2 linked regions of the Immundisolibacter sp. genome follow. The protein of the gene in region 1 interacts with the protein of each later gene in a pairwise test. Links are inferred from orthologs where the notes say so. Each region holds a gene or a part of one and is shown on either strand. Other genes may lie near its edges.

Evidence for each region.
Region 2: the proteins of aceE (region 1) and nth interact in binary tests that used the Escherichia coli proteins (3 or more experiments, as listed by UniProt). The link is inferred for Immundisolibacter sp. from one-to-one orthologs.

Annotation. Positions count from the first base shown.
Region 1 is NZ_JACIZD010000002.1:235,920-250,261, forward strand. What follows is about bases 7,186-10,475. They hold aceE (pyruvate dehydrogenase (acetyl-transferring), homodimeric type), read left to right. Parts: upstream 7,186-7,563; coding sequence 7,564-10,275; downstream 10,276-10,475. Other genes in these bases: pyrC (dihydroorotase), read right to left, coding at 7,186-7,342; aceF (dihydrolipoyllysine-residue acetyltransferase), read left to right, coding at 10,298-10,475. Outside these bases: H5U26_RS04925 (class I SAM-dependent methyltransferase), read right to left, coding at 1-988; H5U26_RS04930 (EAL domain-containing protein), read right to left, coding at 1,042-2,880; H5U26_RS04935 (aromatic ring-hydroxylating dioxygenase subunit alpha), read left to right, coding at 3,221-4,441; H5U26_RS04940 (hypothetical protein), read left to right, coding at 4,583-4,768; bfr (bacterioferritin), read right to left, coding at 4,825-5,295; H5U26_RS04950 ((2Fe-2S)-binding protein), read right to left, coding at 5,381-5,584; H5U26_RS04955 (CDP-alcohol phosphatidyltransferase family protein), read right to left, coding at 5,690-6,283; more of pyrC, read right to left, coding at 6,302-7,185; more of aceF, read left to right, coding at 10,476-11,947; lpdA (dihydrolipoyl dehydrogenase), read left to right, coding at 11,975-13,381; H5U26_RS04980 (Hsp20/alpha crystallin family protein), read right to left, coding at 13,438-13,944; H5U26_RS04985 (Hsp20/alpha crystallin family protein), read right to left, coding at 14,093-14,342. UniProt on the Escherichia coli protein: Component of the pyruvate dehydrogenase (PDH) complex, that catalyzes the overall conversion of pyruvate to acetyl-CoA and CO(2).
Region 2 is NZ_JACIZD010000001.1:233,548-247,466, reverse strand. Bases 4,885-7,751 are described here. They hold nth (endonuclease III), read right to left. Parts: upstream 6,718-7,751; coding sequence 6,052-6,717; downstream 4,885-6,051. Other genes in these bases: H5U26_RS01150 (pyridoxal phosphate-dependent aminotransferase), read left to right, coding at 7,364-7,751; H5U26_RS01155 (RnfABCDGE type electron transport complex subunit B), read right to left, coding at 6,714-7,298; H5U26_RS01165 (DUF1841 family protein), read right to left, coding at 5,633-6,052; H5U26_RS01170 (fatty acid desaturase), read right to left, coding at 4,885-5,301. In the rest of the region: H5U26_RS01190 (metallophosphoesterase), read right to left, coding at 1-929; H5U26_RS01185 (CDP-alcohol phosphatidyltransferase family protein), read left to right, coding at 1,031-2,188; H5U26_RS01180 (hypothetical protein), read right to left, coding at 2,326-3,264; H5U26_RS01175 (diacylglycerol kinase family protein), read right to left, coding at 3,261-4,214; more of H5U26_RS01170, read right to left, coding at 4,207-4,884; more of H5U26_RS01150, read left to right, coding at 7,752-8,530; 30S ribosomal protein S12 methylthiotransferase RimO, read left to right, coding at 8,650-9,978; peptide-methionine (S)-S-oxide reductase MsrA, read left to right, coding at 10,046-10,678; H5U26_RS01135 (KUP/HAK/KT family potassium transporter), read left to right, coding at 10,722-12,650; gshA (glutamate--cysteine ligase), read left to right, coding at 12,803-13,919. UniProt on the Escherichia coli protein: DNA repair enzyme that has both DNA N-glycosylase activity and AP-lyase activity. The DNA N-glycosylase activity releases various damaged pyrimidines from DNA by cleaving the N-glycosidic bond, leaving an AP (apurinic/apyrimidinic) site.

The sequences.
Region 1 (14,342 bases):
TGACCAGACCCGGCGGCGGCACCGACTGGGCATCCACGCGCAGGCCGGCGGCCTCGATCAGCGCTTTCTGCTGCGACAGCGACAGCAGCTCGTTGCCCCAGAAGCGCTCGATGAACTGCGTCATGGCGCAGCTTTGCGCCGCGCGCAGGCCCTCCACCGTTTCCGGGTAGGGCTCGTCCACCACCAGCAGTACGCCGCCGGGCTTCAGCGCGGCAAAGGCCCCGGCCAGGATGTCGGCGCGCACCGCCGGCAGCGTCTCGTGCAGCACCTGGATCAGTGTCACCAGGTCGAAGCTCGCGGCCAGGTCCACGCTCTCGGCCGATGCCAGGCGTGCCTGGGCACGCTCACCGACACCCGCCTCGGCCAGTCGCGCGTTGGCCAGTTCGACCGAGCGCGGCTCCACGTCCAGCCCCAGCAGCCGGCCGTTTGGATAGGCGCGCGCCAGCGCCAGCAGCGTGCCGCCCATGCCGCAGCCCAGATCCAGCACGGCCAGATCATCACGGCCGGCGAATTCCGGCAGGCCGGGCAGGATGCTGGCGGCGACGAACCCGGCGATGCCGGCGGTGACATCGGCCACGCCGGCGATGAAATCGGCCTCGTGCTGCTGGAAGGTGTAGGTGCCGCCGGTTTTGAGCAGCGCCGGCATGCGCTCGAAATCGCGCCCGCTGATGTGGTGAAAGCCGGCCAGGGCACCCAGATAGCTGTTGTGCTCCGGGCGCGCCAGCAGCGGCGCCATGTGCTCGGCCAGGCGGTAGCGGTCGCCGGCCAGGTCCAGCAGCTCGAGCGCGTAGCCGGTTTGCAGGAAATGGCGCGTGTACTCGGCATCCAGGGCCTGCGCGGCGGCCAGATCCTGCGGCGTCAGGCCGTCGGGCGCGGCGGCCAGCGCCCGAAACAGGCCGGTTTCGACGCCCAGCGCGATGAAACGGGTGGCGTTGTAGCCCAGGAAATACTGGGTCAGTTTCTGCATCTGCGAGACGCGATCGGCCATGACTCCCCCGGTGTCGTGTGCGCGGCGCACGCCGGCACACCGGTCGCTGCGGCTCAGGCCGGCTGGCGATGCTCCCGGCGCAGGCGTTCGGTCAGCTGTGCGGCCGGCATGGGCCGGGCGAAATGGTAGCCCTGCATCAGGCGGCAGCCGAATTCCTGCAGGATTTGCGACTGCGCCGGCGTCTCGACGCCCTCGGCCACCACGCCCACGCCAAAGGCCTTGGCGACGGCCAGAATGGCCTGCACCACGGCGCGGTCGCCGCTCGCGCCGGGCAAGCCGGCCACGAACGCGCCGTCGATCTTCAGGCGATCGACCGGCAGTTCGCGTAGATTCGCCAGGGATGCGTGACCGGCGCCGAAGTCGTCGATGGCAAAGCGCACGCCCAGCGCCCGGCAGGACTGCATCACCGCCCGCGCACGCGGCAGGTCTTCCAGGGCCGCGGTTTCGGTGATTTCCAGCACCAGCCGTTCACGCGGCAGGTCCGGGTGCTCGGCCAGCAGCTCGATCAGTCCGGACAGGAAGCCCTCCTCCAGAAACTCGCGCGCCGACACGTTGACCGCCACCGCCAGCTCGTACCCGTCGCGGTGCCAGGCGGCCGCCTGGGCCAGGGCACTCGTGAGCACATAGCGGCCCAGCGCCAGCATCAGGCGCCGGCTGTGGCGCTCCACGTCCGGGATGAAGGTGCCCGGCGGGCGCAGGCTGCCGTCCGGCTGCGGCCAGCGCAGCAGCGCCTCGACGGCTATGGTGTTGCCACTTGGCAGATCGACGATCGGCTGGTAATGCAGCACGAAGTGGCCTTCGGCCAGTGCCTGCTCGACCTGTTCGAGCAGCAGTTCGCGCTGGCGCACGGCCTGCGCGATGCTCTGGTTGAAGAAACAGATCTGCCGCCCGCCGCGCCGGCGCTTGGCCTCGTACATGGCCAGGTCCGCATTGGCCAGCAGGGTGCCGGCTTCCTCGCCGTCGTCCGGAAAGGCGGCAATGCCGATGCTGGGCGCCACCGCGGTGGTGCCGCCGGCCACGGACACGCGCAGGCTCAGACGCGCCAGCACCCGCGTCGCCACTGTGGCGGGCTCCTCCGGCCAGCGCCGGTATTCCATCAACAGCACGAACTCGTCGCCGCCCAGACGGCCGATCACGTCGCCGCCGCGCACGACCTCGCGCAGGCCCTCGGCCACCTCGCGCAGCAGGCTGTCGCCGGCGGCGTGACCGGCGCGGTCGTTGACCGCCTTGAAGCCGTCCAGATCGATCACCATCAGCGCGTAACGACGCCCGTAGCGCTTGCCGTCGGCCACCGCCTGGCGCAGGCGCTCCAGAAAATGGCCGCGGTTCGGCAATCCGGTGAGGTCGTCGTGATTGGCGCGGTGCTGCAGGCGCTGTTCCAGCCGCCAGCGCTGGTGCGCCACGCCCAGCTGTGCGGCGATGGTGGCCAGCAGCGCCAGCAATGGCTCGTCGGGCGCATGCACAGGGTTCTTGAACCACGACACCACCAACAGCCCGATCGGCTCGCCGGCACTGTGCAGCGGCAGGGCCAGATTGGCGCGCAGGCCACTGGCGACGAACTCGGCCATGGCGCCCGGATGCGCCGGGTAGTCGGGCACGAACACCGGTTGGCGGGTGGCCAGCGCCTGGCCGGCGACACCACTGTGCCGATCGAAACAGTAGCCGAGGAACTGGTCGCGGTAGGCGTCCGGCACGCCCAGAAAAAATTGGTACTCCAGCAGGTCATCGGCGTTCAGCAGGATCAGCGCCGCGGCATCGGCGCCGACCAGATCCGCCGCCGCCCCCGCTGCCTTGCGGAAAAAAGCCTCGAAATCGGCCTCGAGCGACAGTGCCTCGATCACCTGACGCAGAGTCTGGATGGCAGTGGAGGCGGATGACTGACTTGAAGGCATGTTGCAGACCGGACACCGAAGGACGCGTGATTTCAGCAGGCCGCCACGCAGGATGCATCAGCAAGACCTGGGCACGATGGGGACGACCGTTTCCCCGCGCTGTCGCCACCGGCGCGATGGGACGGCCCTTCGCGGAAACTGCCGAAGCAATATTGGCGCCAACGCCAGCGCCGGCAACGCTTCGCAACCGTGTTTGAAATGCGCGCAAAATTGGCCCTGCGGTACCGACATCGCACCTTAACAGTGCGCCCGATCCCGCCACGGCGAGCGGTACGCGTCGGCCAGCTTGCCAGCATTACAACGGCCCTTCGCCGGCCGATCTTTATAGAGAGGAGTGACCATGAACGCGCCCGCTTGCGACCTCGAAACGCGCATCACCACCGACCTGCCGGCCATGATCGAGGGTCCGATCCCGGTCGAACCCTACGTGTCGGCCGAGTTCTTCGAGCGCGAGCGCGAACGCATCTTCAAGCGCGTCTGGCTGAACCTGTGCCGGGCCGAGGACCTGCCCGAGGTCGGCGACTTCAAGGTGTTCGAGGTCGCAGTCTGGAAGGCCTCGATCCTGCTGGTGCACGGCAAGGACGGCACGATCCGCGCCTTTCACAACACCTGTACCCATCGTGGCAACCAGGTGGCCGCCCGCTACGGCTGCGCAGGCAACACGCGCACCTTCGTGTGCGGCTACCACGGCTGGACCTTCGAGCTGGACGGCAGCCTGCGCACGCTGCCGGCGCAGGAGTATTTCCCGGGCGTCGACAAGGCCAAACTCGGCCTGCTGCCGGTTGCCTGCGATGTATGGAACGGCTTCGTGTTCGTGAACTGGAATGCCCAGCCCGAGTGGCCGCTGGCCGAATTCCTGGGTGGACTTGGCCGGCAGATCGATGGCTACCCGTTCGCGCAGATGGAGCGCGTGGCCCGCTACAGCGCGCGCGTGGCGGTGAACTGGAAGACCTTCGTCGACGCCTTCCACGAGACCTACCACGTGGGCATGGTGCATGCCCGCTCGCTGCCGGGCTGCTCGATCCCGACCGACCTGCGCCACGAGTTCGACACGCTGGCCTCGGCCCGCTTCTACCCGCCGCACCACTCGGCCAGCAACCGCATGGTCAGCCGCGTGGACGTGACGCCGGTCAGCGCCGCCGCCTGGCAGCTTGGCCCGAGCTTCGCCGCCAACGAGGCCGCGCCGCGCCTGCCGGGCACCAACCCGAGCGACGATCCGCGCTGGTATTTCGACATCAACGTGTTCTTTCCGAACTTCTTCGTCGATGTCGGGCCGGGCTGGTATTTCACCTACAACTTCTGGCCAATCAGCGTCGACGAGACCGAATGGACCATGGACATCTACCAGTACGCCGCCGCCGACGTCGGCCAGCGCATCGCCCAGGAACACACCAAGGTGCTGCTGCGCGACCTGCTGTACGAGGACCTGAGCACCATGGAGACCACCCACCGGGCGCTCAAGTCCGGCGCCCTGAAACACATGACGGTGGGTCCGGTGATGGAGGTGGCCGTGCGCCACCAGTACACGAACGTCATGCTCTGGGTAAACGGGGAGGTGTGAGCGACGGCCCATCCCCTGCCCGCCGCCTTTGCCGACCTGCAGTCACTGGCGGACCGCTATGCGCTGCCGACCGAACGGGAACGCCATGCCGAGCGCCTGAAAGGACCGTTTGCGGACCTCAAGGCCCTGTACGACGCCGTGTTGCCGCGCCTGGACGCCATCCATGCACACCTGAAGCAGTACCCGTGGCCGGAGCTGCCGCCGGCCGAACGGTCACTGCTGAATCTGGCGCTGGCGCTGATGGAAGTGTCGCTGGCGGTGGAATCGCACGGCCAGCCGATGGTGCCGTTCGGCTTCGATCACACGCGCTTTCGGGTGCATTTCTGAACCGAGGGCATTTGTGAACCGAGCGCGGCCGGCCGCGCTCGCCAGGAGCGCGCTGCTTACTCGCCCATCATGGTCTGCAGGAAGTTCTGCTCGCCGACCTTGTCGAACAGCGCCAGGTGCGTCTCCAGCCAGTCGACGTGTTCTTCCTCGCCTTCCAGGATGTCCTCCAGCAGCTCGCGGGTGACGTAGTCGCCGCACTGCTCGCAGTGCGCGATGGCTTCGCGCAGCAGCGGAATGGCTTCGTGCTCCAGGCGCAGGTCGCATTCGAGCACCTCGCGCACGTGCTCGCCGATGTACAGCTTGCCCAGGTCCTGCAGATTCGGCAGACCCTCCAGGAACAGCACGCGCTTGATCAGCCGGTCGGCGTGCTTCATCTCGTCGATGGATTCCTCGTATTCCTTCTTGTAGAGCTTCTTCAGGCCCCAGTTGTCGGCCATGCGGGCGTGCAGGAAGTACTGGTTGATGGCCGTCAGCTCGTTCTTGAGCACGCGGTTGAGGAATTCGATGACCTTGGCGTCACCTTTCATGGCAGATCTCCGGCAAATGCGGGGGCGAAGTCGATTATAGGGGCCCGTACCCTCCGTCCAGCCCGCGCAGGCCGATCGGGAAGTTTCAGCCGACGCTGGCCAGGCGCGCCGCCGGCACGGCCCCCGCATGATCGGCCGCTTCCAGCAGGGTCGTGGCGAGTTGGGCGCACTTGCCGCAGCAGGTGGCCACGCGCAGCGTCTGCGCCAGCTCGGTGAGGCTGCGCGCCCCGGCCTGGGCCGCCTGTCGAATGGCCCTGTCGGTCACGCCGTGACACACGCATACGTACATGGGACTGGCACCGGTTTGAATTCCGTTGCGGTGATTCGATTACAAATGCGAATGATTGTCAACGACGCGCCCGGACGGCCGCGCGCCGGCCCTGCCGCCCGGCAATCAATCGCCCGCGACGAGCGCCTCACGCACGTGCTGCATGCGCTGACCGACGGTGTACAGCGAAAGCACCGCGATCAACACGACGGCCGGCCCCAGCAACCCCAGCAGCAGGCCGGCGATCAGCAACACCAGGCGCTCGGCGCGGCTCATCAGACCCACCTTGCAGTCGATGCCCAGCCCCTCGGCGCGGGCACGCGCGTAGCTGACCAGCAGCGAGCCGAGCAGCGCCAGTACCACCAGCGCCACCAGCAGCGGCCGGCCGTCGCTGGCGAAGCGGTACGCCACCGCGGCCAGCACGGTGCCCTCGGATATCCGATCGAGCGTGGAGTCGAAAAACGCACCAAACGGACTGGTCTGGTCGGTGGCCCGCGCCAGCATGCCGTCCACCAGATCGCCCAGCCCGGCCACGATCAGCACCAGCGCCCCCAGGCGCAGCCAGCCGGCGCCGATGCACAGCGCCGCCAGAACGCTCAATGCCAGCGCCGCCAGCGTGACCTGGTTGGGCGTCACCTGACGCATGGCGAGCCACTCGACCACCGGTTCGAGGCGCGCACGCAGCGGACCCTCGAAACGCTCGCGCAAGTTCTCCAGCATGGCTTCGGTGCTCCGGGTTCAGGACTGTGAATCGACAAGTTGCCAGGCGACCTGCCCGCCGGCGCGCAGCGGCACCAGCCGGTCGTCGCCAAAGGGCAGGCTGTCGGGCACGGCGGTGGGCGCGCGGCGCAGGGTGAGCGTGCCGGTGTTGCGCGCCAGGCGGTAGAAGTCGGCCCCGTGATGGCTGGCGAAGGCTTCGAGCCGCTGCAGCGCGCCGGCCGCCTCGAAGACTTCCGCATACAGTTCGATGCCGGCGTGGGCGCTGTAGATGCCGGCGCAGCCGCAGGCGCTCTGCTTCTGGCCTCGCGGGTGCGGCGCGCTGTCGGTGCCCAGGAAAAACCGCGCATCGCCCGAAACGGCCGCCTGCAGCACGGCGGCCCGGTGCTCCTCGCGCTTGAGAATCGGCAGGCAGTAGTGGTGCGGGCGCAGGCCGCCTTCGAGCAGCGCACCGCGGTTCATCGACAGGTGCTGCGGGGTGATGCTGGCCGCCACGCCGGGCCGGGCGGCGCGCACGAAATCGACACCCTCGCGCGTGGTGACGTGCTCGAGCACCACGCGCAGGGCCGGGAAGCGCGCCACCAGCGGCGCCAGGTGGCGGTCGATGAACACCGCCTCGCGGTCGAACACGTCCACCGCCGGATCGGTCACCTCACCGTGCACCAGCAGCGGCAGGTCCAGCGCCTGCATGACCTCCAGCGCCGGGTAGATGGCCTCCACCCGCCGCACGCCGGCATCCGAATGCGTGGTGGCGCCGGCCGGATACAGCTTGACGCCGACGATGCCGGCCGCCTTGGCGGCGGTCAGTTCCTGCGCCGAGGTGGTTTCGGTCAGGTACAGCGTCAGCAGGGGCGTGAAATCCAGCCCCGCCGGCAGGGCGGCCAGGATGCGCTGCCGATAGGCCAGCGCCGCCTCGACCGTGCTCAGCGGCGGGCGCAGGTTGGGCATCACCACCGCGCGCGCGAAGCGCCGCGCCGTATCACCGAGCACCGCCGCCAGCGCCGGCCCGTCGCGCAGGTGCAGGTGGCAGTCGTCGGGGCGGGTCAGGGTCAGCGTGTCCATGGCGCGGCGGGTGATGAAACGGCGCGCCATTATCCGGCCAGCCGGCGCCGGCTGCGCGCCGGTGGTGACGCGTGCGGGGCCCGCGGCAGGCAGGTCAGCGGCCCGCCATGGGCTGCTAAACTCAGCTCCCGGCGGGGCCACCCCCCGACCGGCGTTCGGGCCGCGGCAAACACAGGGCCGCCGGCCTGCTCCGGTTTCACCCAAACACGCGGAGATCCTGCATGAACAAACCGGAAGGCGGCCTGCCTGCGGTAGGCGGCCAGCTTGCGCACGATGAAGACCCGCTGGAAACCCGCGACTGGCTCGACGCCCTGCGCTCGCTGGCGCAGGTGGAAGGTGAGCCGCGCGCCCGCTTCATCCTGGAAACCCTGCAGGACGAGGCGCAGCGACTGGGCCTGAACCTGCCGCAGGGCCTGACCACGGCGTACCTGAATACCATCCCGACCGCGCACCAGCCGGCCTACCCGGGCGATCAGGAACTGGAAGGCCGCATCCGCGCCGCGCTGCGCTGGAACGCCATGGCCATGGTGACGCGCGCCAACCGCGAATCGACCGAGCTGGGCGGCCACATCGCCAGCTACGCCTCGCTGGCCACCATCTACGAGGTCGGCTTCAATCATTTCTTTCACGCGCCCGGCGAGGCCGGCGCCGGCGACCTGGTGTTCTTCCAGGGCCACACGTCGCCGGGCATGTACGCGCGGGCTTTCCTCGAAGGCCGCCTGAGCGAGCGCGACCTGGATCACTTCCGCCAGGAGCTGGCCGACGGCGGCGGCCTGTCGTCCTACCCGCACCCGTGGCTGATGCCGGAGTTCTGGAGCCTGCCGACGGTATCGATGGGCCTGGCATCCATGATGGCCATCTACCAGGCCCGCTTCATGGCCTATCTGGACGCCCGCGGCCTGGCGCCGATGGACGGCCGCAAGGTCTACGCCTTCCTGGGCGACGGCGAGATGGACGAGCCCGAATCCCGCGGCGCGTTGGCGGTGGCCGGGCGCGAGAAGCTCGACAACCTGATCTTCATCGTCAACTGCAACCTGCAGCGCCTGGACGGCCCGGTACGCGGCAACGGCAAGATCATCCAGGAGCTGGAAGGCGAGTTCCGCGGCAACGGCTGGAACGTGATCAAGGTGATCTGGGGCTCGGAGTGGGACGACCTGCTCGGCCGCGACCGCAGTGGCCTGCTGCGCCAACGCATGGAGGAAGCCCTCGACGGTGAGTACCAGGCCTACAAGGCCCGCGGCGGCAAGTACACGCGCGAGCGCTTCTTCGGCAAGTACCCGGAGCTGCTGCGCCTGGTCGAGCATCTGTCGGACGACGACATCTACCGCCTGCGCCGCGGCGGCAACGACCCGCTGAAGATCTACGCCGCCTTCGACGCCGCCGTGCGCCACCGCGGCCAGCCGACGGTGATCCTGTTCAAGACCGTCAAGGGCTACGGCATGGGCACCGCCGGCGAAGGTCAGAACATCACCCACCAGCAGAAGAAGATGACCGACGAGCAGGTGCGCGCCTTTCGCGACCGCTTCCGGGTGCCGATTCCGGACGACCAGCTGGCGTCCATCCCCTACTACAAGCCGGCCGAAGACAGCCCCGAAATGCAGTACCTGCGCGCCCGGCGCGAGGCGCTGGGCGGCTACCTGCCGGCGCGCCGCGCGCAGGCGCCGCGCCTGACCATCCCCGGCCTGCCCGCCTTCGAGAAACTGCTGGAAGGCACCGGCGAGCGCGAAATCTCGACCACCATGGCCTTCGTGCGCATCCTGACGCAGCTGACCAAGGACCCGAACATCGGCCAGCACCTGGTGCCGATCGTGCCGGACGAGGCGCGCACCTTCGGCATGGAGGGCCTGTTCCGCCAGCTGGGCATCTATTCCCCGGAAGGCCAGCTGTACGAACCCGAAGACGCCGGCCACTTCATGTTCTATCGCGAAGACAAGAAGGGCCAGATCCTGGAGGAAGGCATCAACGAGGCCGGCGCCTTCTGCTCCTGGATCGCCGCCGGCACCTCCTACGCCATGCACGGCGTGTCGATGATCCCCTTCTACATCTTCTATTCGATGTTCGGCTTCCAGCGCGTCGGCGATTTCGCCTGGGCGGCCGGCGACATGCGCACGCGCGGCTTCCTGATCGGCGGCACGGCCGGGCGCACCACGCTGGCTGGCGAGGGCCTGCAGCACCAGGACGGCCACAGCCACCTGCTGGCGGCCACCATCCCCAACTGCGTGGCCTACGACCCGGCCTACATGTACGAACTGGCGGTCATCATCCAGGACGGCATGCGGCGCATGTACGAGGCCGACGAGAGCGTCTACTACTACATCACCGTCGAGAACGAGAACTACGCCCACCCGCCGATGCCCGATGGCGTGACCGAGGGCATCCTGCGCGGCCTGTATCGCCTGCCGGGGACTGCGGCCAAGAAAACCCGCGCCAAGGCCACGCCGCGCGTGCAGCTGCTCAGCAGCGGCGCCATCCTGCGCGAGGCCCTGGCGGCCGCCGACATCCTGAGCAAGGACTTTGGCGTGCAGGCCGACGTATGGAGCGCCACCAGCTTCAACGAGCTGCGCCGCGACGGCCTGTCGGTGCAGCGCTGGAACCGCCTGCATCCCACCGCCAAGCCGCGCAAGAGCTACGTCGAGCAGTGCCTGGACGGCAGCGACGGGCCGGTCATCGCCGCCACCGACTACATGCAGGCCTACGCCGACCAGATCCGGCCCTGGGTGCGTGGCCGCTACGAGGTGCTGGGCACCGACGGCTTCGGGCGCAGCGACACGCGCCGGCGACTGCGCCAGTTCTTCGAGGTCAGCCGCGAGCACATCGCCTACGCGGCGCTCAAGGCCCTGGCCGACGAGGGCACGCTCCCGGTCAAAACCGTGGCCGACGCTGCCGGCAAGCTGGGCATCGACCCCGAGCGGCCCGACCCGGCCACCGTCTGAGACGCACGGAGCACAACAACAAATGCAACAGAACCTCATCGTGCCGGGACTGGCCGAGAACGTGCACGAGGCCGACGTGGCCGAGGTGTCCGTCAAGCCCGGCGACACGATCCGCGAAGGCGACATCATCCTGACGCTGGAAACCGACAAGGCGGCCATGGAACTGCCGGCCGAGTTCGGCGGCAAGGTGACCGCCGTGCGCGTGAAGGCCGGCGACCGGGTCAAGGAAGGCGATGTCATCGCCGTGCTGGAAACCACAGCCAGCGCCACGCCGCCGCCAAAGGAAGCCGCCGCCCCCGAACCGGCATCGGCGCCCAAAGCCGCCTCCGCCCCTGCCGCCGAAGCGTCACCCGAGCCAGCAGCCGCTGCGGCGCCCGCGGCTGCGCCGGCGTCTCCAGCGGCCAGCACGCCCACCGTGCAACCGGTCACCTGCCCGGACCTTGGCGACGGCAAGGCCGCCGACGTGATCGAGCTGGCCGTGAAACCCGGCGACACGGTGGCCGAGGGCGACGCCCTCCTCACGGTGGAGACCGAGAAGGCCGCCACCGAACTGCCGGCGCCGTTCGCCGGCACGGTGCGCGAACTGAAGGTCAAGGTCGGCGACAAACTGAAAACCGGCGACCTGGTGGCCATGATCGAAACGGCGGCGCAGGCACCCGCCGCGGCACCGGAACCCGTACCGGAGGCGGCATCACCGCCGGGCGCTGCACCTGCGCCCCTGGCGGCCAGTCCGGCGCCGCAGATCACTGCTGCGCCCCCACCCTCCGGCCAGCTGCCCCACGCCACGCCATCGGTACGCCGCTTCGCACGCGAACTGGGTGTCGATCTGGCCCAGGTCACCGGCAGCGGGCGCAAGGGCCGCATCACACAGGAAGACGTGCAGGCTTACGTCAAGTCCGTCCTGCAGGGCGGGGCGGCGGGAACTGCGAGCGGCGCCGGCCTGGCGCCGCTGCCGGCAATCGATTTTGCCCAGTGGGGCGAGGTCGAGACGGTGGCGCTCAGCCGCATCCGCCAGCTGACCGGCGAGAATCTGGGCCGTTCCTGGCCGCAGGTGCCGCAGGTCACGCAGCACGACGAGGCCGACATCACGGACCTGGAAGCCTTCCGCAAGGCGCGCGGCAAGGACGCCGAGGCCCGCGGCACCAAGCTGACCGTGGTGGCGCTGCTGCTGAAGGCCTGTGCGGGGGCGCTGAAAGTCTTCCCGGACTTCAACGCCAGCCTGGCGGCCGACGGCAAGTCGCTGATCGTCAAGCGCTACGTCCACATCGGCGTGGCCGTGGACACGCCCAATGGCCTGGTGGTGCCGGTGATTCGCGACGTGGACCGCAAGGGCATCATCGACCTGGCGGCGGAACTCGCGGACCTGAGCGCCCGCGCCCGCGAGCGCAAGCTCAAATCCGACGAGATGCGCGGCGGCAGCTTCACCATCTCCAGCCTGGGCGGCATCGGCGGCACCGCCTTCACGCCGATCGTCAACTGGCCGGAAGTGGCCATCCTGGGCGTGTCGCGTTCGTCCATGAAACCAGTCTGGGACGGCACCGCCTTCGTGCCGCGCCTGATGCTGCCGCTGTCGCTGTCCTACGACCACCGCGTCATCGACGGCGCCGCCGGGGCACGCTTCACCCGCCATCTGGCCGGCCTGCTGGAAGACCTGCGTGGCCTTCTGCTCTGAGATCCAACCCGCGCGGAGCGCCCATTCATGAGTAATTCCATCCGCACCCAACTGGTGGTGCTCGGTGCCGGTCCCGGCGGCTACAGCGCCGCCTTCCGGGCGGCCGATCTTGGCCTGCAGGTGGTACTGGTCGAGCGCGAGCAGCGCCTGGGCGGCGTGTGCCTGAACGTCGGCTGCATCCCGTCGAAGGCCCTGCTGCACGTGGCCAAGGTGATCGACGAGGCGGCCCACACGCCCGGCGTCGCCTTCGGCAAGCCCAAGATCGACCTGGACGGCGTTCGTGGCCAGAAGGACAAGGTCGTCAAGCGCCTGACCGATGGCCTCAGCGGCCTGGCGCGCCAGCGCAAGGTGCAGGTGGTGCGTGGCGCGGCGAAATTCACGGCCGCCCATACCCTGCGCGTCGAAGGCCCGGACGGGCCGGTCGACGTCCAATTCGAGCACGCCATTGTCGCCACCGGCTCGACGCCGGTGCGCATCCCCGGCCTGCCGGACGACCCGCGCGTCATGGACTCCACCGGCGCGCTGGCGCTGGCGGACATCCCCGGCAAGCTGCTGGTGATCGGCGGCGGTTACATCGGCCTCGAGATGGCTACCGTGTACCGGGCGCTGGGCAGTGCGGTCAGCGTGGTCGAGTTCATGGACACGCTGCTGCCGGGCGCCGATGCGGACCTGGTCAAGCCGCTGGCCAAAAAGCTGGCCGGGGAGTTCGCCGACATTCGCCTCAAGACCAAGGTCACTGGCATCGAGGCCAAGAAAGACGGCCTGCATGTGAGCTTCGAAGGCCCGGACGGCAAGGAGGTCAAGACCTACGACCGCGCCCTGGTGGCCGTCGGCCGGCGCCCGAACGGCAAGGAGCTGGGCCTGGAGGCGCTGGGCGTGGCGGTGACCGAGCGCGGCTTCATCGAGGTCGATGCCCAGCGCCGCACCGGCGTGGCGCACATTTTTGCCATTGGTGACGTGGCCGGCGAGCCAATGCTGGCGCACAAGGCCGCCCACGAGGGCAAGGTGGCGGCGGAAGTCATCGCCGGCCACAAGGCGGCGTTTGCGCCGCTGGCGATCCCGGCGGTGGTGTTCACCGATCCGGAGATCGCCTGGGCCGGCCTGACCGAACAGCAGGCCAAGAAGGACGGTATCGCCTATGAGAAGGCGGTGTTTCCGTGGGCCGCCAACGGCCGCAGCCTGACACTCGGCCGCGACGAAGGATTGACCAAGATCCTGTTCGACCCGACCAGCCGCCGGGTGCTGGGCGTCGGCATCGTCGGCCCCGGCGCCGGTGACCTGATCGCCGAAGGCGTGCTGGCCATCGAAATGGGCGCCGATGCCCAGGACCTTGCCCTGACCATCCACGCCCATCCGACGCTGTCGGAAACCGTCGGCATGGCGGCCGAGGTCTTCGACGGCAGCGTCACGGACATCATCGCGCCCAAGCGCTGAGGTGCGCCTTTGCGGCGCACCTCGGGCGAAACCACAACGCGATCAAGCCGCCCCGCTCACTGCACGTCGATGGTCACGCTGCGCGCCGGCCCGGGCTCGACCTTGGGCAGTTCCACCCGCAGCACGCCATTGCGGTAGCTGGCCTTGGCCTGATCGGCCCTGACCGGCGCCGGTAGCGGCACGACCCGGCGAAACGCACCGTAGGCGCACTGAATGGTGCGCCAGCGACCGTCGCTGCTGTCGCGCTCGAAGCGCTTCTCGCCGCTGACGACCAGCGCGTCGTCCACCACCTCGATCTTGAAGTCGTCCTTGTCGAGGCCGGGAATTTCCAGGCGCGCCACCAGGCGCCTGTCGTCTTCCAGCAGGTCGACACCGAGCATGGACCAGGACAGGCCCGGCACCCACAGCTCGTCATCGATGCTGGACGATTCCGGCAGATTGGTCGTGTCGCCGGGTTTGAAGCGGGTCAACGCCCCGGACGCCGAACGGCGCAATTGCCGCCAGCCTTCGGAAACGTTGGACCACCACGACTCGACGTTTTCCTTCAGGTTGTTGATGTCCATCGTTGGGTCTCCTGATCACGCCAGCGGCGAGCGGCCGACCTCGTGCCGGCCGCTCGCCAGAACCCGACCGCCGGCCTGCGGCGCCGGGTGATGTTTGCCCGAACCGTCGAAAAGCGCTCTCAACGGCCCGAGCCGGCTCGACATCCCGTCACGCGGCCTGCACGCTGATGCGCCGCGGCTGTGCGTGTTCGGCCTTGGGGATACGCAGCGTCAGCACGCCGTCACGCAGCTCGGCGGTGATTTTCTCGCTGTCGAGTTCGCGCGACAGGTTGAACACGCGCCGATAGCGTGGCAGCGTGATCTCGGCGTGCGTACCCTCGAGTCCCTCCTTCATCGGCAGCTGCATTTCGCCTTCGATGCACAGCTGGTCGCCCTCGACGCGAATGTCGAGCCGGTCG
Region 2 (13,919 bases), on another replicon or contig:
CTGGTCAGGTCGTGGTGTTCCTGCCAGTCGAAGTCCCGCGTCTGCGGCCTGAAGACGCGCCGGCTCAGGCGCAGCTGCCAGGCGTGCGCGGCTGGCCGGATGCGCAGCAGGTTGTAGCCGGCCATGCGGTCGGGGCGTTGGTCGAGTGCCGAAGCCGACGGCGCGCCGACCACCGCCACCGGGCCGGTCGGACCGGGCAGGTGTGACAGCGTCGCCCGGTGGGCGTGGCCGTGCAGGATCACCCCGGCGCCGCGGCGCGCGATGACCTGCGCGAACTGGCGATGATCGGTCAGGCGCTTGCGCCAGCCGACCACGCCGGCCGCCGGTGGATGGTGGACGACGATGACCCGAAACAGCCCTTCGTCGGCGCCCGCTTGCAGCGCCGCGTCCAGGGCGGCGATCTGCGCCCCGCCGAGCGTGCCGGTGGCCAGGCCAGGCCAGCTCGGCACGGCGCTCGACAGGCCGATCAGCAGCAGCCAGTCGCGACGCTGCAGCCACGGTTCGCCGTCGGCTGGGCCCGGCAGGTAGGGGCGCCAGCATTCGCGGCCGGCCTGCCAGGTGTTGGCCACGTAGGCCTCGTGGTTGCCCGGCACCAGCAGCAGGCGCGCCGGCGGCGCAAAGCCGGCCAGCCAGTCGGCGGCCTGCTCGAACTCGCGCCGCAGCCCGATCTGCACCAGATCGCCGCTGATGGCGATCTGGCGCGGTGCCTGGGCGTGCAGGTCTGCCGCCAGGGCGGCCAGCAGCGCCGGCTGATGGACGTGGCTGCGGCGGCGACGCCAGGAGGCGCGACCCAGGCGCTGCTTGATCGCCAGCGGCGCGTCCGCGTCTGCCAGCGGATCGGTCAGGTGCAGGTCCGACAAATGCGCCAGCGCCCATTCGCTCGGCGGGGCGTTGGCGGGGTTCGGCTCGTTCGGTTTGATGCTGGACACGAAAGCAGGGTGGCCTGAAGGCGGGCGCGGCGCGCGGATGGCGGCGCAGGCTTGATATACGATTGCACGCTTTTTTGCCAGCCGATGAGTGGGTCTGAAAAGTGAAACCGGTCGCGTATCTTGCCGGCGAAGCGCCGGTTCGTCTGTGGGGCCTTGGCGGGCGCGAACGCCTGCGGCGCGTGCTGGGCAAGCTCGGCATCGAGGTGCTGGATGACGGGGCCGCGCCGCCGCAGCAGCGCAGCGTGCTGTGCCTGCGCGCTGATTATCTGTTCGACGAGCGGGTAATCGCGGCGCTGGTCGATGCGCCCGGCGTGGCGCTGCGCGCGAGCGATGACGGCCCGCTGGTGGCGCTGCACGCACCGGTGGGCGGTGCGACGCGTGCGCAGGCCGTGCTGACCGGACAGCAGCCGCCCGACGGCTATGTGGTCGAGCTCCCCACTACGTTGACCACCGCCTATCAGAAGAAGCTGCGCAAGGTTTCGACGCCCTACGTGCTGCACGTTACGCCCGCCGAGCAGACCGACCTGGAGCGGCGCCTGTTCGGCACCGCCTACAAGGGCGTCACCGATTTCATCACCAAGTGGTGGTGGCCGGCGCCGGCGCGGGCGGCGACCGGTTTTTGTGCCCGGCGCGGCATCACGCCCAATCAGGTGACGCTGACCGGCCTGGCGCTGACCGTTGCCGCCGGCCTTGCCTTCTGGGGCGGCTGGTGGCTGCCGGGCCTGGTGTGCGCCTGGCTGATGACCTTTCTGGACACGGTCGACGGCAAGCTGGCGCGGGTGACGGTCAAGTCCACCCGTTTTGGCGACATCCTGGACCACGGTATCGACCTGATCCATCCGCCGTTCTGGTACGCCGCCTGGGCGCTGGGCCTGCCCGAGGGCAGCGTGCCGACGCAGACGCTGATCTGGGTGATCGTGGCAGCTTACATCGGCGGGCGCCTGGCCGAGGGCGGCTTCCAGGGCTTCTGCGCCAGGTTCTCGCTGTTCGTGTGGCGGCCGTTTGACTCCTACAACCGCCTGATCACCGCCCGGCGCAATCCGAACCTGCTGATGCTGACGCTGTGCGCCCTGGTCGGCCAGCCGGCGCTGGGCCTGTGGCTGGTGGCCGGCTGGACGGTGCTGTCGACACTGCTGCTGTGGGTGCGGGTCGCTCAGGGGATCGTTGCACGGCAACGCGGCCCGCTGGTGTCGTGGCTGGAGCAGGTCGGGCGTGAAATCCCCACCGGCAGCCGCGCCGTGCGCTGGTTTGCCAGCTGAGGTGTCCGTGTTCGGCCGGGGCTTGCGTCGACGATCTTCGGTCCGAGGGCGGGCCTTCTACACCTGCGGTGGGAGCGGCGCCCTCGCCGCGAATCTTCCGGACCGGATGACTGCGCCCGCGCGCAGGTCGCCCGGCGCTATCTGAAGCCACCCCGTCGCCACAGCCGCCAGGCCACGCCCCAGATGCCCAGCAGCGGGTGGCGGCGCAGCAAGGGCGTTGGCTCGATGCGCACGCCGGAGTGGCGCTCGACCTTCCACAGCAGGTAGTCGGCGCCGCCGGCGAAGGTGAACGCGGCCTTGACCAGGCGCGCCACGTTCAGCGTCTTGCCGAGCAGGCGGCGGACTGTCCAGCCCAGGCGCCCGAGGCAGCGCCGGCCGGGCGCCAGCGTTATGCGGTAGTGCCCGTCCTGCCGCTGCACGCCGTCCAGGCAGGCGGCGGCCAGCGGCGTGAGTCGTTCACGCCAGGGCGCCAGATCGCGCACCAGTCCCTCGACCGCCCCTGGCCGCTCCGGGCGCAGCTCCGCGCCGTAGCAGGCGGCGAGCGCCGTCTGCCACCAGGCGGCTTCGTCGACTTCATTCGGCAGCAGCGGCAGCGCACTGCCGAGCAGGGTCAGCACGGCCTGCGCGAGTGCCCGCATCACCTGCTGGCGGGCTGCTGCGTCACGTGCGTACAGCAGGCCGCTGGCCTGGCCGAAGCGGCCCCAGAAATAGCTTTGCCGGGCGGTCATGTAGCGGCCGAACACGGCCAGCTCCAGCAGCGCGTACTTGCAGCGCACGGTGCGGCCATCGACCGGCAGTTCCAGGTAATAGACGTTGGGCGGCAGCAGCCGGCAGGCCAGCGCGGACAGGCTGCTGCCGAGCGCCGTGCGGCAGTCGTCGACCAGCAGGTACAGGTCCAGCAGGCCCTCGCGGTCGTCCGCGCGGCGAAAGTTCGAGCCGTAGAACAGCACCGCCGCCACGCTGGCGCCGTGGCGCGCGCGCAGCGCCTGCGCCAGGGCCTGGGCACCCGGCGGGGCAGGCGCGTCGATCAGGCGGTCGATGGCCTCACGCAGGGCCTCGCCGGCAGGGCCGCTCATGGCTGCAGGAACTCGAACTCGGGGCCGGCGCTGATCGCCAGCTCACTGCCGGCGGGTGGAAAGTAATCCTCGCCGTCGAGCGCGTAGCCGCCGGTCGGCGTCAGATGCAAGGTGCTGACTGCATGGCTTTGGTAGCCGGCGGCGGCATTCGCAAAGGCCGGCGGGCGCCCGCGCAGCAGTCCCGGCAGCGCCCGCGCCAGGCGCCGCGCTGGCCGGCTGATCAACGTGGTCCTGATCGGGCCGCTGCCGGCGCCCCACCACGGCCTCAGCCCGAGGGCGAGGCGCTGATGCGTGCTTGCCAGCAGCAGCAGCGCCTCGCAGCGGCGGACCGGTTCGGCGTCCGGCTGATAGCTGAGCGCCAAGGCTTCGAAAGGTTCGCGGCCGGCCAGCAGGCGCAGCAGTCGCCCGCCGATCCAGGTGGCCGTGCCCAGCGCGCCGCGCATGCCCGGCAGGGCGCTGGTTTCGCGAAACGCGCGGCAATCCCGTACCGCCTGCGGCAGGCCGCCGGCAGTGAAGAAAAATCCGCAGCGGGTGGTGCCGTCGGCCTCCCGCACGCACAGCACGCGCCGGCGCGTGAGGGCGAGCCGGCCCGTCAGCAGACGGCGCAGCAGCCGCTCCGGACGACCGTGGCTGCCCAGGTCGTAGGCGCTCATGTTGGTGGTGCCGCTGGCCAGCACCAGCAGCCTCGGTGGCGAGGCGAACGGCGAGCGCAGCGACAGGGCGGTCAGCGCCGCCTGCACGGTGCCGTCGCCGCCGCTGAGCACCACGCAGCTCGTGCCGGCGGCGGCCAGTTGCGCGAGCGCGGCCTCGATCTGCTGCGGCGTTCGGGCCTGCCGGTGGGGAATCGCCGGCTGGCCGGCGAGCACCGCCTCGATCGCCGCCAGGCCGCCGCGGGCGTTATGCCGGCTGGCCGGATTGCTGATGACGCCGACGCTTGCCTGTTCAGCCACCGGGCGCGCCGTGCTGGCGCCAGGTCTGCATCAGCGCGCCGTTGCCGGCGCTTTGCCGGGCGCCGTGCCACAGCTGCGAAACGGCGGCGAAAAAGTTGGGATAGTCGGTCTTCCGGTAGGCTGCATCGGGCGGCAACTGCGCCATCAGCCGCCGGTGCGCCTCGCCCATCGAGTGATACGGCATGGCCGGGAACAGGTGATGCAGTGCGTGGTAGCGCAGGCCGATCGGAAACAGCAGCGCCGTCAGCCAGGTCTGACCGGTGATGTTGATCGAGTCCTCGAGCTGGCCCTGCAGGCTCATGCGCGCGCCGGTGTTGACGTACTTGTGAGCGGCCAGATTGCGCACCCAGTTAAGGCCGATGGCGAAGGTCATCAGCAAATAGACCTTGCCCAGCAGCGCCCAAGGCAGCACGCCGGTCACGAACAGGCCGGTCAGGAATGCCAGCCAGGCAAAGCAGGCCCACTCCTGCAGCGCCCACAGCGCGAGCGGCTCGTCGGGCGGAACCTGGCGCTGATAGTAGGGATTGGAGCCGTAGGACGAGGCGCGGCGCATCACCCAGCGTCGCAGGCCCGGATGCAGGTAGGACAGCGGCGTCACCACCAGGAAGCGCAGCACCGCCAGCAGCGGCAGGATCGGCACCTGGAGCAGGTACTTGATGGTCTCGCCGGTGGGCGCGCTGCCCAGCGGCAGGTACTCGCCGTCCTGCGGCGTGCCGAAGCGGTTGACGTTGTGGTGATCCAGGTGGTTCCGGTACATCAGCGACGGCATCAGCAGCGGGATGCCGTAGAACAGATTCCAGGCCAGCCGGAAGCCGGGCATGACCTGGCCGTTCATGTGCACGATCTCGTGCATGAAGGTGCCGGCCCGGAACAGCAGCACGCCGGCACCGACGAAGGCCAGCGCCTGGGCCCACGCCGGCCCGCTGCCGGTCAGGTACGCCAGCGCCAGCGCGTAGCCCAGGCCGGCGCTGAGGATGAAATCGACCCAGTACAGCGCCGGTCGGTAGGCGAACAGGTCCGCCACCAGGCGGCGCATTTGCTCGAGCTCGAAGCGGTCGGGGGTGGTGTTGGGCGAGGGTGCATTCATCCCGGGTGGTCCATTGGCGTGGGCGCGGATGGGGAGATTCTGTCGTTCTGTGCACGCACTGGCGACTGATCGGGGTCGGTGAGGCCCCTTGTGGAAGCGGCGTCCTTGTGGGAGCGGCGCCCCGCCGCGAATCTTCAGCCACGGCCGGCTCGGCGAAGACCGGCGCGCCTGCATGGCGTTCCCGCGGCAGGTGCCCGGCCAATGAGGGCATGAGTTCATCGGCGGTTTGCGCAGGCACGGCCGCAGGGCCGGAACTGGCGGGCAGTTTAGCAGGGCAGATCGGGGCGCCTTGAGCCAGGATCAAGATGAAGTCCGGCCGCGGGGCCGTTTTCTACAGCCGCCGCAGCGCCTCGCGGTAGGCGTCCATGTCCGGTGCGCGGCCGTCGCGCTGCGCCTGCCACAGGGTCTGCGCCAGGCAGTCGATCAGCCGGTGCTCGGCGGCGTGGGCGTCGCCCAGGCGCCGGGCCAGACGCTGGTGCGCCTGCGCCGCTTCCGGTGGCAGGCCGGTGGCGAGCTGTTCATGGATGGCGATGTGCAGGCCCATGTGCAGAAACGGGTTGGTGCGCCCGTCGCTGCCGTCGAAGTCCTGCGCGAGCGCGTCCGGCGTCAGCACGAAGGCCTGATATTCCGGGTGCAGCGCCACCACATCGGCGATGCGCTGCTGCTGCGCGTCCAGCGGCAGGCCGTCCCGATGGCGCTGCCAGGCTTCGGTGTAGGCCCGGCGCAGGCTGTCGCGGTCCTGGCCGAACATCAGGCGGCCTGCGCGGTGCCGGCCGCCGCCACCGCCGCGGCCTTGTCCGGCCACTCGCACAGGTCGGCGATCAGGCACTGCCCGCAGCGCGGCCGGCGCGCGGTGCAGGTGTAGCGACCGTGCAGGATCAGCCAGTGGTGGGCGTTGCGGCGGAACTGCGGCGGCGTGACCTTCAGCAGGCGGTCCTCGACCTGGCGAACGGTCTTGCCCGGCGCCAGACCGGTGCGGTTGGCGACGCGAAAGATGTGTGTGTCGACGGCGATGGTCGGCTCGCCAAAGGCCGTGTTCAGCACCACGTTGGCGGTCTTGCGGCCAACGCCGGGCAGCGCCTCGAGCGCCGCCCGGTCGCGCGGCACCTGGCCGCCGTGCTGCTCGACCAGGATCCGGCAGGTCTTGATGATGTTCTGCGCCTTGCTGTTGAAAAGGCCGATGCGCCGCACGTGCGCCGTGACGCCCTCCACCCCCAGCGCGAGCATGGCCTGCGGCGTGTTGGCGGCGGCAAACAGCGTCGCCGTGGCCTGGTTGACGCTCCTGTCGGTGGCCTGCGCCGACAGGATCACCGCGATCAGCAGCTCGAAGGGCGAGCGGTAGTGCAGCTCGGTGGTCGGCGCCGGCAGGGCCGCTTGCAGGCGTTCATAGATCTGCCTGCGTTTTTGGGCGTTCATGCGCCGCGGGCAGCCAGCAATGCGCGCGCCCGCGCCAGGGCAGTCTGGACCTCAGGCGAGGGACCGCTTGGCGCCGGCGGCGCAGCGGCGGCCTTGGCGGCGAGGCGCCGCCGGCGCGCGTCGTGACGGCGCCGGTTGGTGGCCGCCAGCGCGGCCCGTTGTTGGCTGCTTTCGGCCGGCTGCGGCAACAGATGAATGCAGTCGACCGGACACGGCGCCACGCACAGGCCGCAGCCGTTGCACTCCTGCCCGATCACGCCGTGCAGACGCTTGCTGGCGCCGACGATGGCGTCCACGGGGCAGGCCTGGATGCACTTGGTGCAGCCGATGCAGGCTGCCGGATCGATCCACGCCCGCTGCGGCGGCGGTGCCGGCCCGCAGGCCGGGTCCAGCGCCTGCGCCGGACGGCCGAGCAGCGTCGCCAGCGCGGCGATGGTTGGCTCGCCACCCGGCGGGCAGCGGTTCAGGTCGCACTCGCCGGCCGCCAGCGCCTGCGCATACGGCCGGCAGGCCTCGTAACCGCAGCGCCCGCACTGGGTCTGCGGCAGCAGGGCGTCGATGGTGTCGGCAAGCGAGCTCATGGCGCGGCATTTTAGCGCCCGCTGCTAGACTGCCGGCCCGCGTTCGCTGCCCGCCGCATCACGTGATGACCGACCGTTTTCGCCCCGCCACCCGCATCGCGGACATCGCGCCGTTTCACGTCATGGAAGTGATGGGCCACGCCCAGGCCGCCGCCGCGGCCGGGCGCGACATCGTGCACATGGAAGTCGGCGAGCCGGACTTCGCGACTGTCGAGCCGATCGTCGAGGCCGGCATCCGCGCGCTGCGGGACGGCCACACTCATTACACGCTGGCGCTGGGCCTGCCGGCGCTGCGCGAGGCGATTGCCGATTTTTACCGCACGCGCCACGGCGTGGCGGTCGAGCCGCGGCAGGTGGTGGTCACGGTCGGCGCCTCGGGCGCGCTGCAACTGGCGCTGTGGGCGCTGATCGGCCCCGGCGACGAGGTGCTGCTGACCGACCCCGGCTACCCCTGCAACCGGCACTTCGCGCGCTTGGCCGGTGGCGTGCCGGTGGAGCTGCCGGTCGGCCCGGACACCGGCTGGCAGCCGACCGCGGCGCAGATCGAGGCCGCGCTCACCCCGCGCACGCGGGCCGTTCTGCTGGCCTCGCCGGCCAACCCGACCGGCGCCGTCATCGACCGTGAAGAACTCGCCCGCATTGCGGCGCTGCTGCGCCAGCGCCGCGTGGCGCTGATCGCCGACGAGATCTACCACGGCCTGATCTACGACGCCGACACCACCACGGCGCTGGCCTGCGACGCCGACGCCATCGTCGTGAACAGCTTCTCGAAGTACTTCGGCATGACCGGCTGGCGCCTGGGCTGGGCGGTGGTGCCGGAGGCGCTGGTGCGGCCGGTCGAAAAACTGGCGCAGAACCTGTTCATCGCGCCGCCGACGCCGGCCCAGCACGCGGCGCTGGCCGCCTTCGAGCCGGCCACGCTGGCGCTGCTCGACCAGCGGCGGGACGAGTTCCGGGCCCGCCGCGACCTGCTGCTGCCGGCGCTGCGCGGCTTCGGTTTCGACATTCCGGTGACGCCTCAGGGCGCGTTCTACATCTATGCCGGCTGCGGGCGCTTTGCGGATGACAGCTCCGCCTTGTGCCTGCGCCTGCTGGACCAGGGCGGCGTGGCCGCCACGCCGGGCCTGGACTTCGGTCCGCACACGGCGCGCACGCACCTGCGCTTTGCCTACACCACCTCCCGCGAGCGCCTCGGCGAGGCCATCGACCGGCTCGGCCGCCTGTTGGCATGAAGGCGCCGCGCGACGACATGCTTCTGCCCGGCCGGTGCGGCGGGTCGCCAGGTGCCAGCCGGTGCCCCGACGGGCGCTGATATAGAATCGTCGCCCCTCGCGTTTCCCGTCCCCGCCGCATGAGCCCCCCCAAGATCGGTTTTGTCAGCCTGGGCTGCCCCAAGGCGCTGGTGGACTCCGAACGCATCCTGACCGAGCTGCGCGGCGGCGGCTATGCGCTGTCGGACAGCTACGCCGGCGCGGATCTGGTGGTGGTCAACACCTGCGGTTTCATCGACGAGGCCCGGCAGGAGTCGCTCGACGCCATCGGCGAGGCGCTGGCCGAAAACGGCAAGGTCATCGTCACCGGCTGCCTGGGCGCCGACGCCAGCGCCATCCTCGAGCGCCATCCGCAGGTGCTGGCGGTCACCGGTCCGCACGCCTACGCCGAGGTGGTCGCCGCAGTACAAAAGCACCTGCCGCCGCCGCCTGCGCGCGAACACGATCCCTATGTCGACCTGCTGCCGCCGCAGGGCCTGCGCCTGACGCCGCCGCACTACGCGTATCTGAAGATTTCCGAGGGCTGCAACCACCGCTGCAGTTTCTGCATCATCCCGTCCCTGCGCGGCGACCTGGTCAGCCGGCCGATTGGCGAGGTGCTCACCGAGGCCGAGGCGCTGGTCGACGCCGGCGTGCGCGAGCTGCTGGTGATCTCGCAGGACACCAGCGCCTACGGCGTGGACATCAAATACCGCACCGGCTTTCACGGCGGTCGGCCGCTGCGCACCGACCTGCTGACGCTGTCCCGCGCGCTGGGCGAGCTGGGCGTGTGGGTGCGCCTGCATTACGTGTACCCCTACCCGCATGTCGACGCGCTGATCCCGCTGATGGCCGACGGCCTGCTGCTGCCGTACCTGGACGTGCCGCTGCAGCATGCCAGCCCGCACATCCTGAAGGCCATGCGCCGCCCGGCACACGTGGAAAACACGCTCGAACGTATCGGCGCCTGGCGCGATATCTGCCCGGACCTGGCCATCCGCAGCACCTTCATCGTCGGCTTTCCGGGCGAGACCGAGGCCGATTTCGCGGCCCTGCTGGAGTTCCTGGACCAGGCGCAACTGGACCGCGTCGGCTGCTTTGCCTACTCGCCGGTGACCGGTGCCGCGGCCAATGCCCTGCCCGGCGCCGTGCCGGAAGAAATCAAGCGCGAGCGCCTGGCGCGCTTCATGGAAAAACAGGCGGCGATCAGCGCCCGGCGCCTGCAGGACAAGATCGGTCGCACCATCGAGGTGCTGGTGGACGAGGTCGGCGACGAGGGTGTGATCGCCCGCAGTTACGCCGATGCGCCGGAAATCGACGGCGTGGTCCATCTGACCGACGCCGAGGGCGTGGCGGTCGGCGACGTGCTGCTGGTCGAGGTCGAAGACGCCGACGAGCACGACCTGTACGCCGTGCCCCAATTGGGCTGAATTCCGGCCGGTTCCGGGCGCACGCCTATACTTTTGCGTCGCAACCACGCTGCCTGCGGGGGTATTCATGCGCTTGTTCGGAAAATCGCTGGAACTGCCAACCGCGGCCCAGGCCCTGCCCGGCCGGGCCACGCCCATGCCGGTGACGAACCGGCATTTCGTCAACGGCCAGCCGATCAAGGGCCCGTTCGCGGCCGGCCTGCAGCAGGCGCTGTTCGGCCTGGGCTGTTTCTGGGGCGCCGAGCGGCGCTTCTGGCAGATCGACGGCGTGGTCAGCACGGCGGTCGGCTACGCCGGCGGCCACACGCCGAACCCTACCTACGAGGAAGTCTGCAGCGGCGCCACCGGCCATGCCGAGGTGGTGCTGGTGGTGTTCGACCCGGCCCGGGTGAGCTACGAGGCCTTGCTGCGCGAGTTCTGGGAAAGCCACGACCCGACGCAGGGCATGCGCCAGGGCAATGACATCGGTACCCAATACCGCTCGGCCATCTACACCTTCGATGCCGCCCAGCTGGCGGCGGCGCAAGCCTCCCGCGACGCCTACGCGAAGGCGCTGGCGGGCGCAGGCTACGGCCCGCCGACCACCGAAATCGCCCCTGCCGGGCCGTTCTATTACGCCGAGGACTACCACCAGCAGTACCTGGCCAAGAACCCGGGCGGTTACTGCGGCCTGGGTGGCACGGGCGTGCGCTGCGGATGATGATCGCCTGGCACCCGGCAACGCCTTCGGCAGGGCTGACAGCGTGAGCCCGCCGGTGGTTTCCGGGCAGCCGCGGCTGCGCCGCCTGGGCCTGCTCGGCCTGGGCGCGCTGGGCGTGGTCTATGGCGATATCGGCACCAGCCCGATCTACGCCCTGCGCGAGTGCCTGGCGCATGGCGTGGAGCCCACGCACGACAACGTGCTGGGCGTGCTGTCGTTGATCTTCTGGACCCTGACCATCCTGATCTCGATCGAATACCAGATGGTCGTCCTGCGCGCCGACAACCGCGGCGAGGGCGGCATCCTGGCGCTGCTGGCGCTGCTGCGGCCGCAGCGACAGCGTGGCGGCGCCCGGCTGGGGCCGCTGTTGCAGAAAATGGCCGTGCTAGGGGCGGCGCTGGTGCTGTGCGATGGCGTGCTGACGCCGGCCATTTCGGTGCTCAGCGCCATCGAGGGCCTGGAAGTCGCGGCGCCGCAGCTGGCACCGCTGGTGCTGCCGATCACGGTCGGCATCCTGCTGGCGCTGTTTCGCATCCAGCGCGGCGGCACGGCGCGCATCGGGGTGTGGTTCGGGCCGATCACGGCCGTGTGGTTCGTGGTCATGGCGGTGCTCGGCACGGTGCAGATCGTGCGCCACCCGGGCGTGCTGGCGGCGATCAACCCGGCCTACGGCGCGGCTTTCCTGTACCACGAGGGCTGGGCTGCGGTGCGCATCCTGGGCTCGGTGTTCCTGGTGGTGACCGGCGCCGAGGCGCTGTACGCGGACCTTGGTCATTTCGGCCGCCGGCCGATCCAGTACGCCTGGTTCGCGCTGGTGTTCCCGGCGCTGCTGCTGTGCTACTTCGGGCAGGGCGCGCTGATCCTGAGCTCGCCCGAGCCGGTCAAGCAGCCCTTCTTCGAGCTGGCGCCGGACTGGGCGCTGTACCCGCTGATCGCGCTGGCGACGGTGGCGACGGTGATCGCCTCGCAGGCGGTGATCTCGGGCGCCTTCTCGCTGACGCGCCAGGCGATCCAGATGGGCGTCATCCCGCGCGTACAGGTCGTTCAGACCTCGGCCGAGACCGGCGGGCAGATCTATGTGCCGGCGCTGAACACCCTGCTGATGCTGATTACGCTGGCGGTGGTGCTGGCGGCCGGTTCCTCGGCGGCGCTGGCCAATGCCTACGGCGTTGCCATCAGCACCACCATGATCATCACCACCGGCATGCTGTTCCTGGCCATGCGCTGGCGCTGGCGTCTGCCGCTGTTGTTTGCGGCGCTGTGGACCGGTCTGTTCCTGATCGTGGACGTGTCGTTCTTCAGCGCCAACATGCTGCGCGTGCCGGCCGGCGGCTGGATGGTGCTGGCGGCCGCCGCCGTGCTGTACGGCATGATGAGCACCTGGACCTGGGGCCGCAGCAACCTGATCGGCATGCTGCGCACCGAGACCCTGCCGCTGCCGACGCTGTTCTCGTACCTGGCGCGCGAGCGGGTGGCCCGCGTGCCGGGCACGGCGGTGTTCATGACCGCGCCCAAGCTGGGCGTGCCGCCGGCTCTGCAGCACCACCTGCGCCATGCCCATGCGCTGCACGAGCGGGTGATCCTGCTGACGGTGGAGAACCGTGACACGCCGCGGGTGCCGCCCGACGAGCGCCTCGCCGTGGAACCGCTGGAGCAGGGTTTCTACAGGCTGTTCGTGCGCTACGGCTTTGCCGAGAGCCCGGATTTGCCCCGCGCGATGGAGGCGGCCTCGGCCCACGGCCTGCCGGTGGACCCGACCGAAGTGACGTATTTCATCGGCCGCGAGACGCTGATCGTGCCGCCCGACATGCCCTGGTTCGACCGCCTGCGCGAGCGGCTGTATGTGTTCATGTTCCGCAACGCCTTGCGCGCCACCGATTTCTACCGCATCCCGCCGCGCCAGGCGGTGGAAATCGGCCTGTGGGTGGAAGCCGCGGTGCCGGTGCGGGCGCGCGACGCGGACCGCGCCTGATCCGGCAGGCGATCGTGGGAGGCCAGCCTTCGGGCCGAACGAGCGGCCGGATGTTCGCGGCGAGGGAGCCGCTCCCACGCCCGCCTCGGCCGCGAGGCTGACGCACGGCCTGTGCTTCAATACCGGGCCGCTATGCGATCTGAAGTCACGCCATGACCGAGCCCTTGCCCATACTGTCGACGGTGCCGCACCTGACCACCGCCCTGACCGGGCCGCTGCTGCGCCTGGAGACGCAACTGCTGCAGGCACAGGTGTCCATCGAAGGCTGGTTTCGCGAGCAGTTTCGCGCCACGCCGGCGCCGATCTACTGCTCGGTGGACCTGCGCAACGCCGGCTTCAAGCTGGCGCCGGTGGACACCAACCTGTTCCCCGCCGGCTTCAACAATCTTGGCGAGCGCTTCCTGCCGCTGTGCGTGCAGGCCATGCAGACCGCCATCGAGCGCGTCTGCCCGCGCTCCTGTGGTGTGCTGCTGGTGCCGGAAAGCCACACCCGGAACCTGTTCTATCTGGAAAACGTCGTCGTGCTGCGGCGCATCCTGGAGAGCGCCGGCTACGAGGTGCGCATCGGTTCGCTGCTGCCGGACCTCGCCGAACCGCAGACCGTGAGCCTGCCGTCGGGCGCCCGCCTGCGCCTGGAGCCGATCGAGCGCCGTGACGACCGGGTCGGCGTGGCCGGCTTCAATCCCTGTTTCGTGCTGCTGAACAACGATCTTTCCGGCGGCCGGCCGGCCATCCTGGAAGGCATCAGCCAGCCGGTGGTGCCGCCGATGGCGCTGGGCTGGACGCAGCGGCGCAAGTCCGAGCATTTCCGTCACTACCACGACGTGGCGCGCGAGTTCGGCGCCCGCATCGACCTGGATCCGTGGTTCATCGACCCGTACTTTCGCCAGTGCGGCGAGGTCGACTTCATGGCCGGCACCGGTGAGGACTGCCTGGCCGGCAACCTGGACGTGCTGCTGACCTCGATCCGCAAGAAATACGACGAGTACGGCATCGACCGCGAACCGTTCGTCATCATCAAGGCCGACGCCGGCAGCTACGGCATGGGCGTGATGACCGCCCGCAGCGTGGACGACGTGCGCGACCTGAACCGCAAGGAGCGCAAGCGCATGGCGGCCAGCAAGGAGGGCCAGGCGGTGCGCCAGGTCATCATGCAGGAGGGTGTTTATACCTTCGAGACCGTGGGCGATCCGCCGGCCGTGGCCGAGCCGGTGGTGTACATGATCGACCAGCACGTGGTCGGCGGCTTCTACCGGGTGCACACCGGGC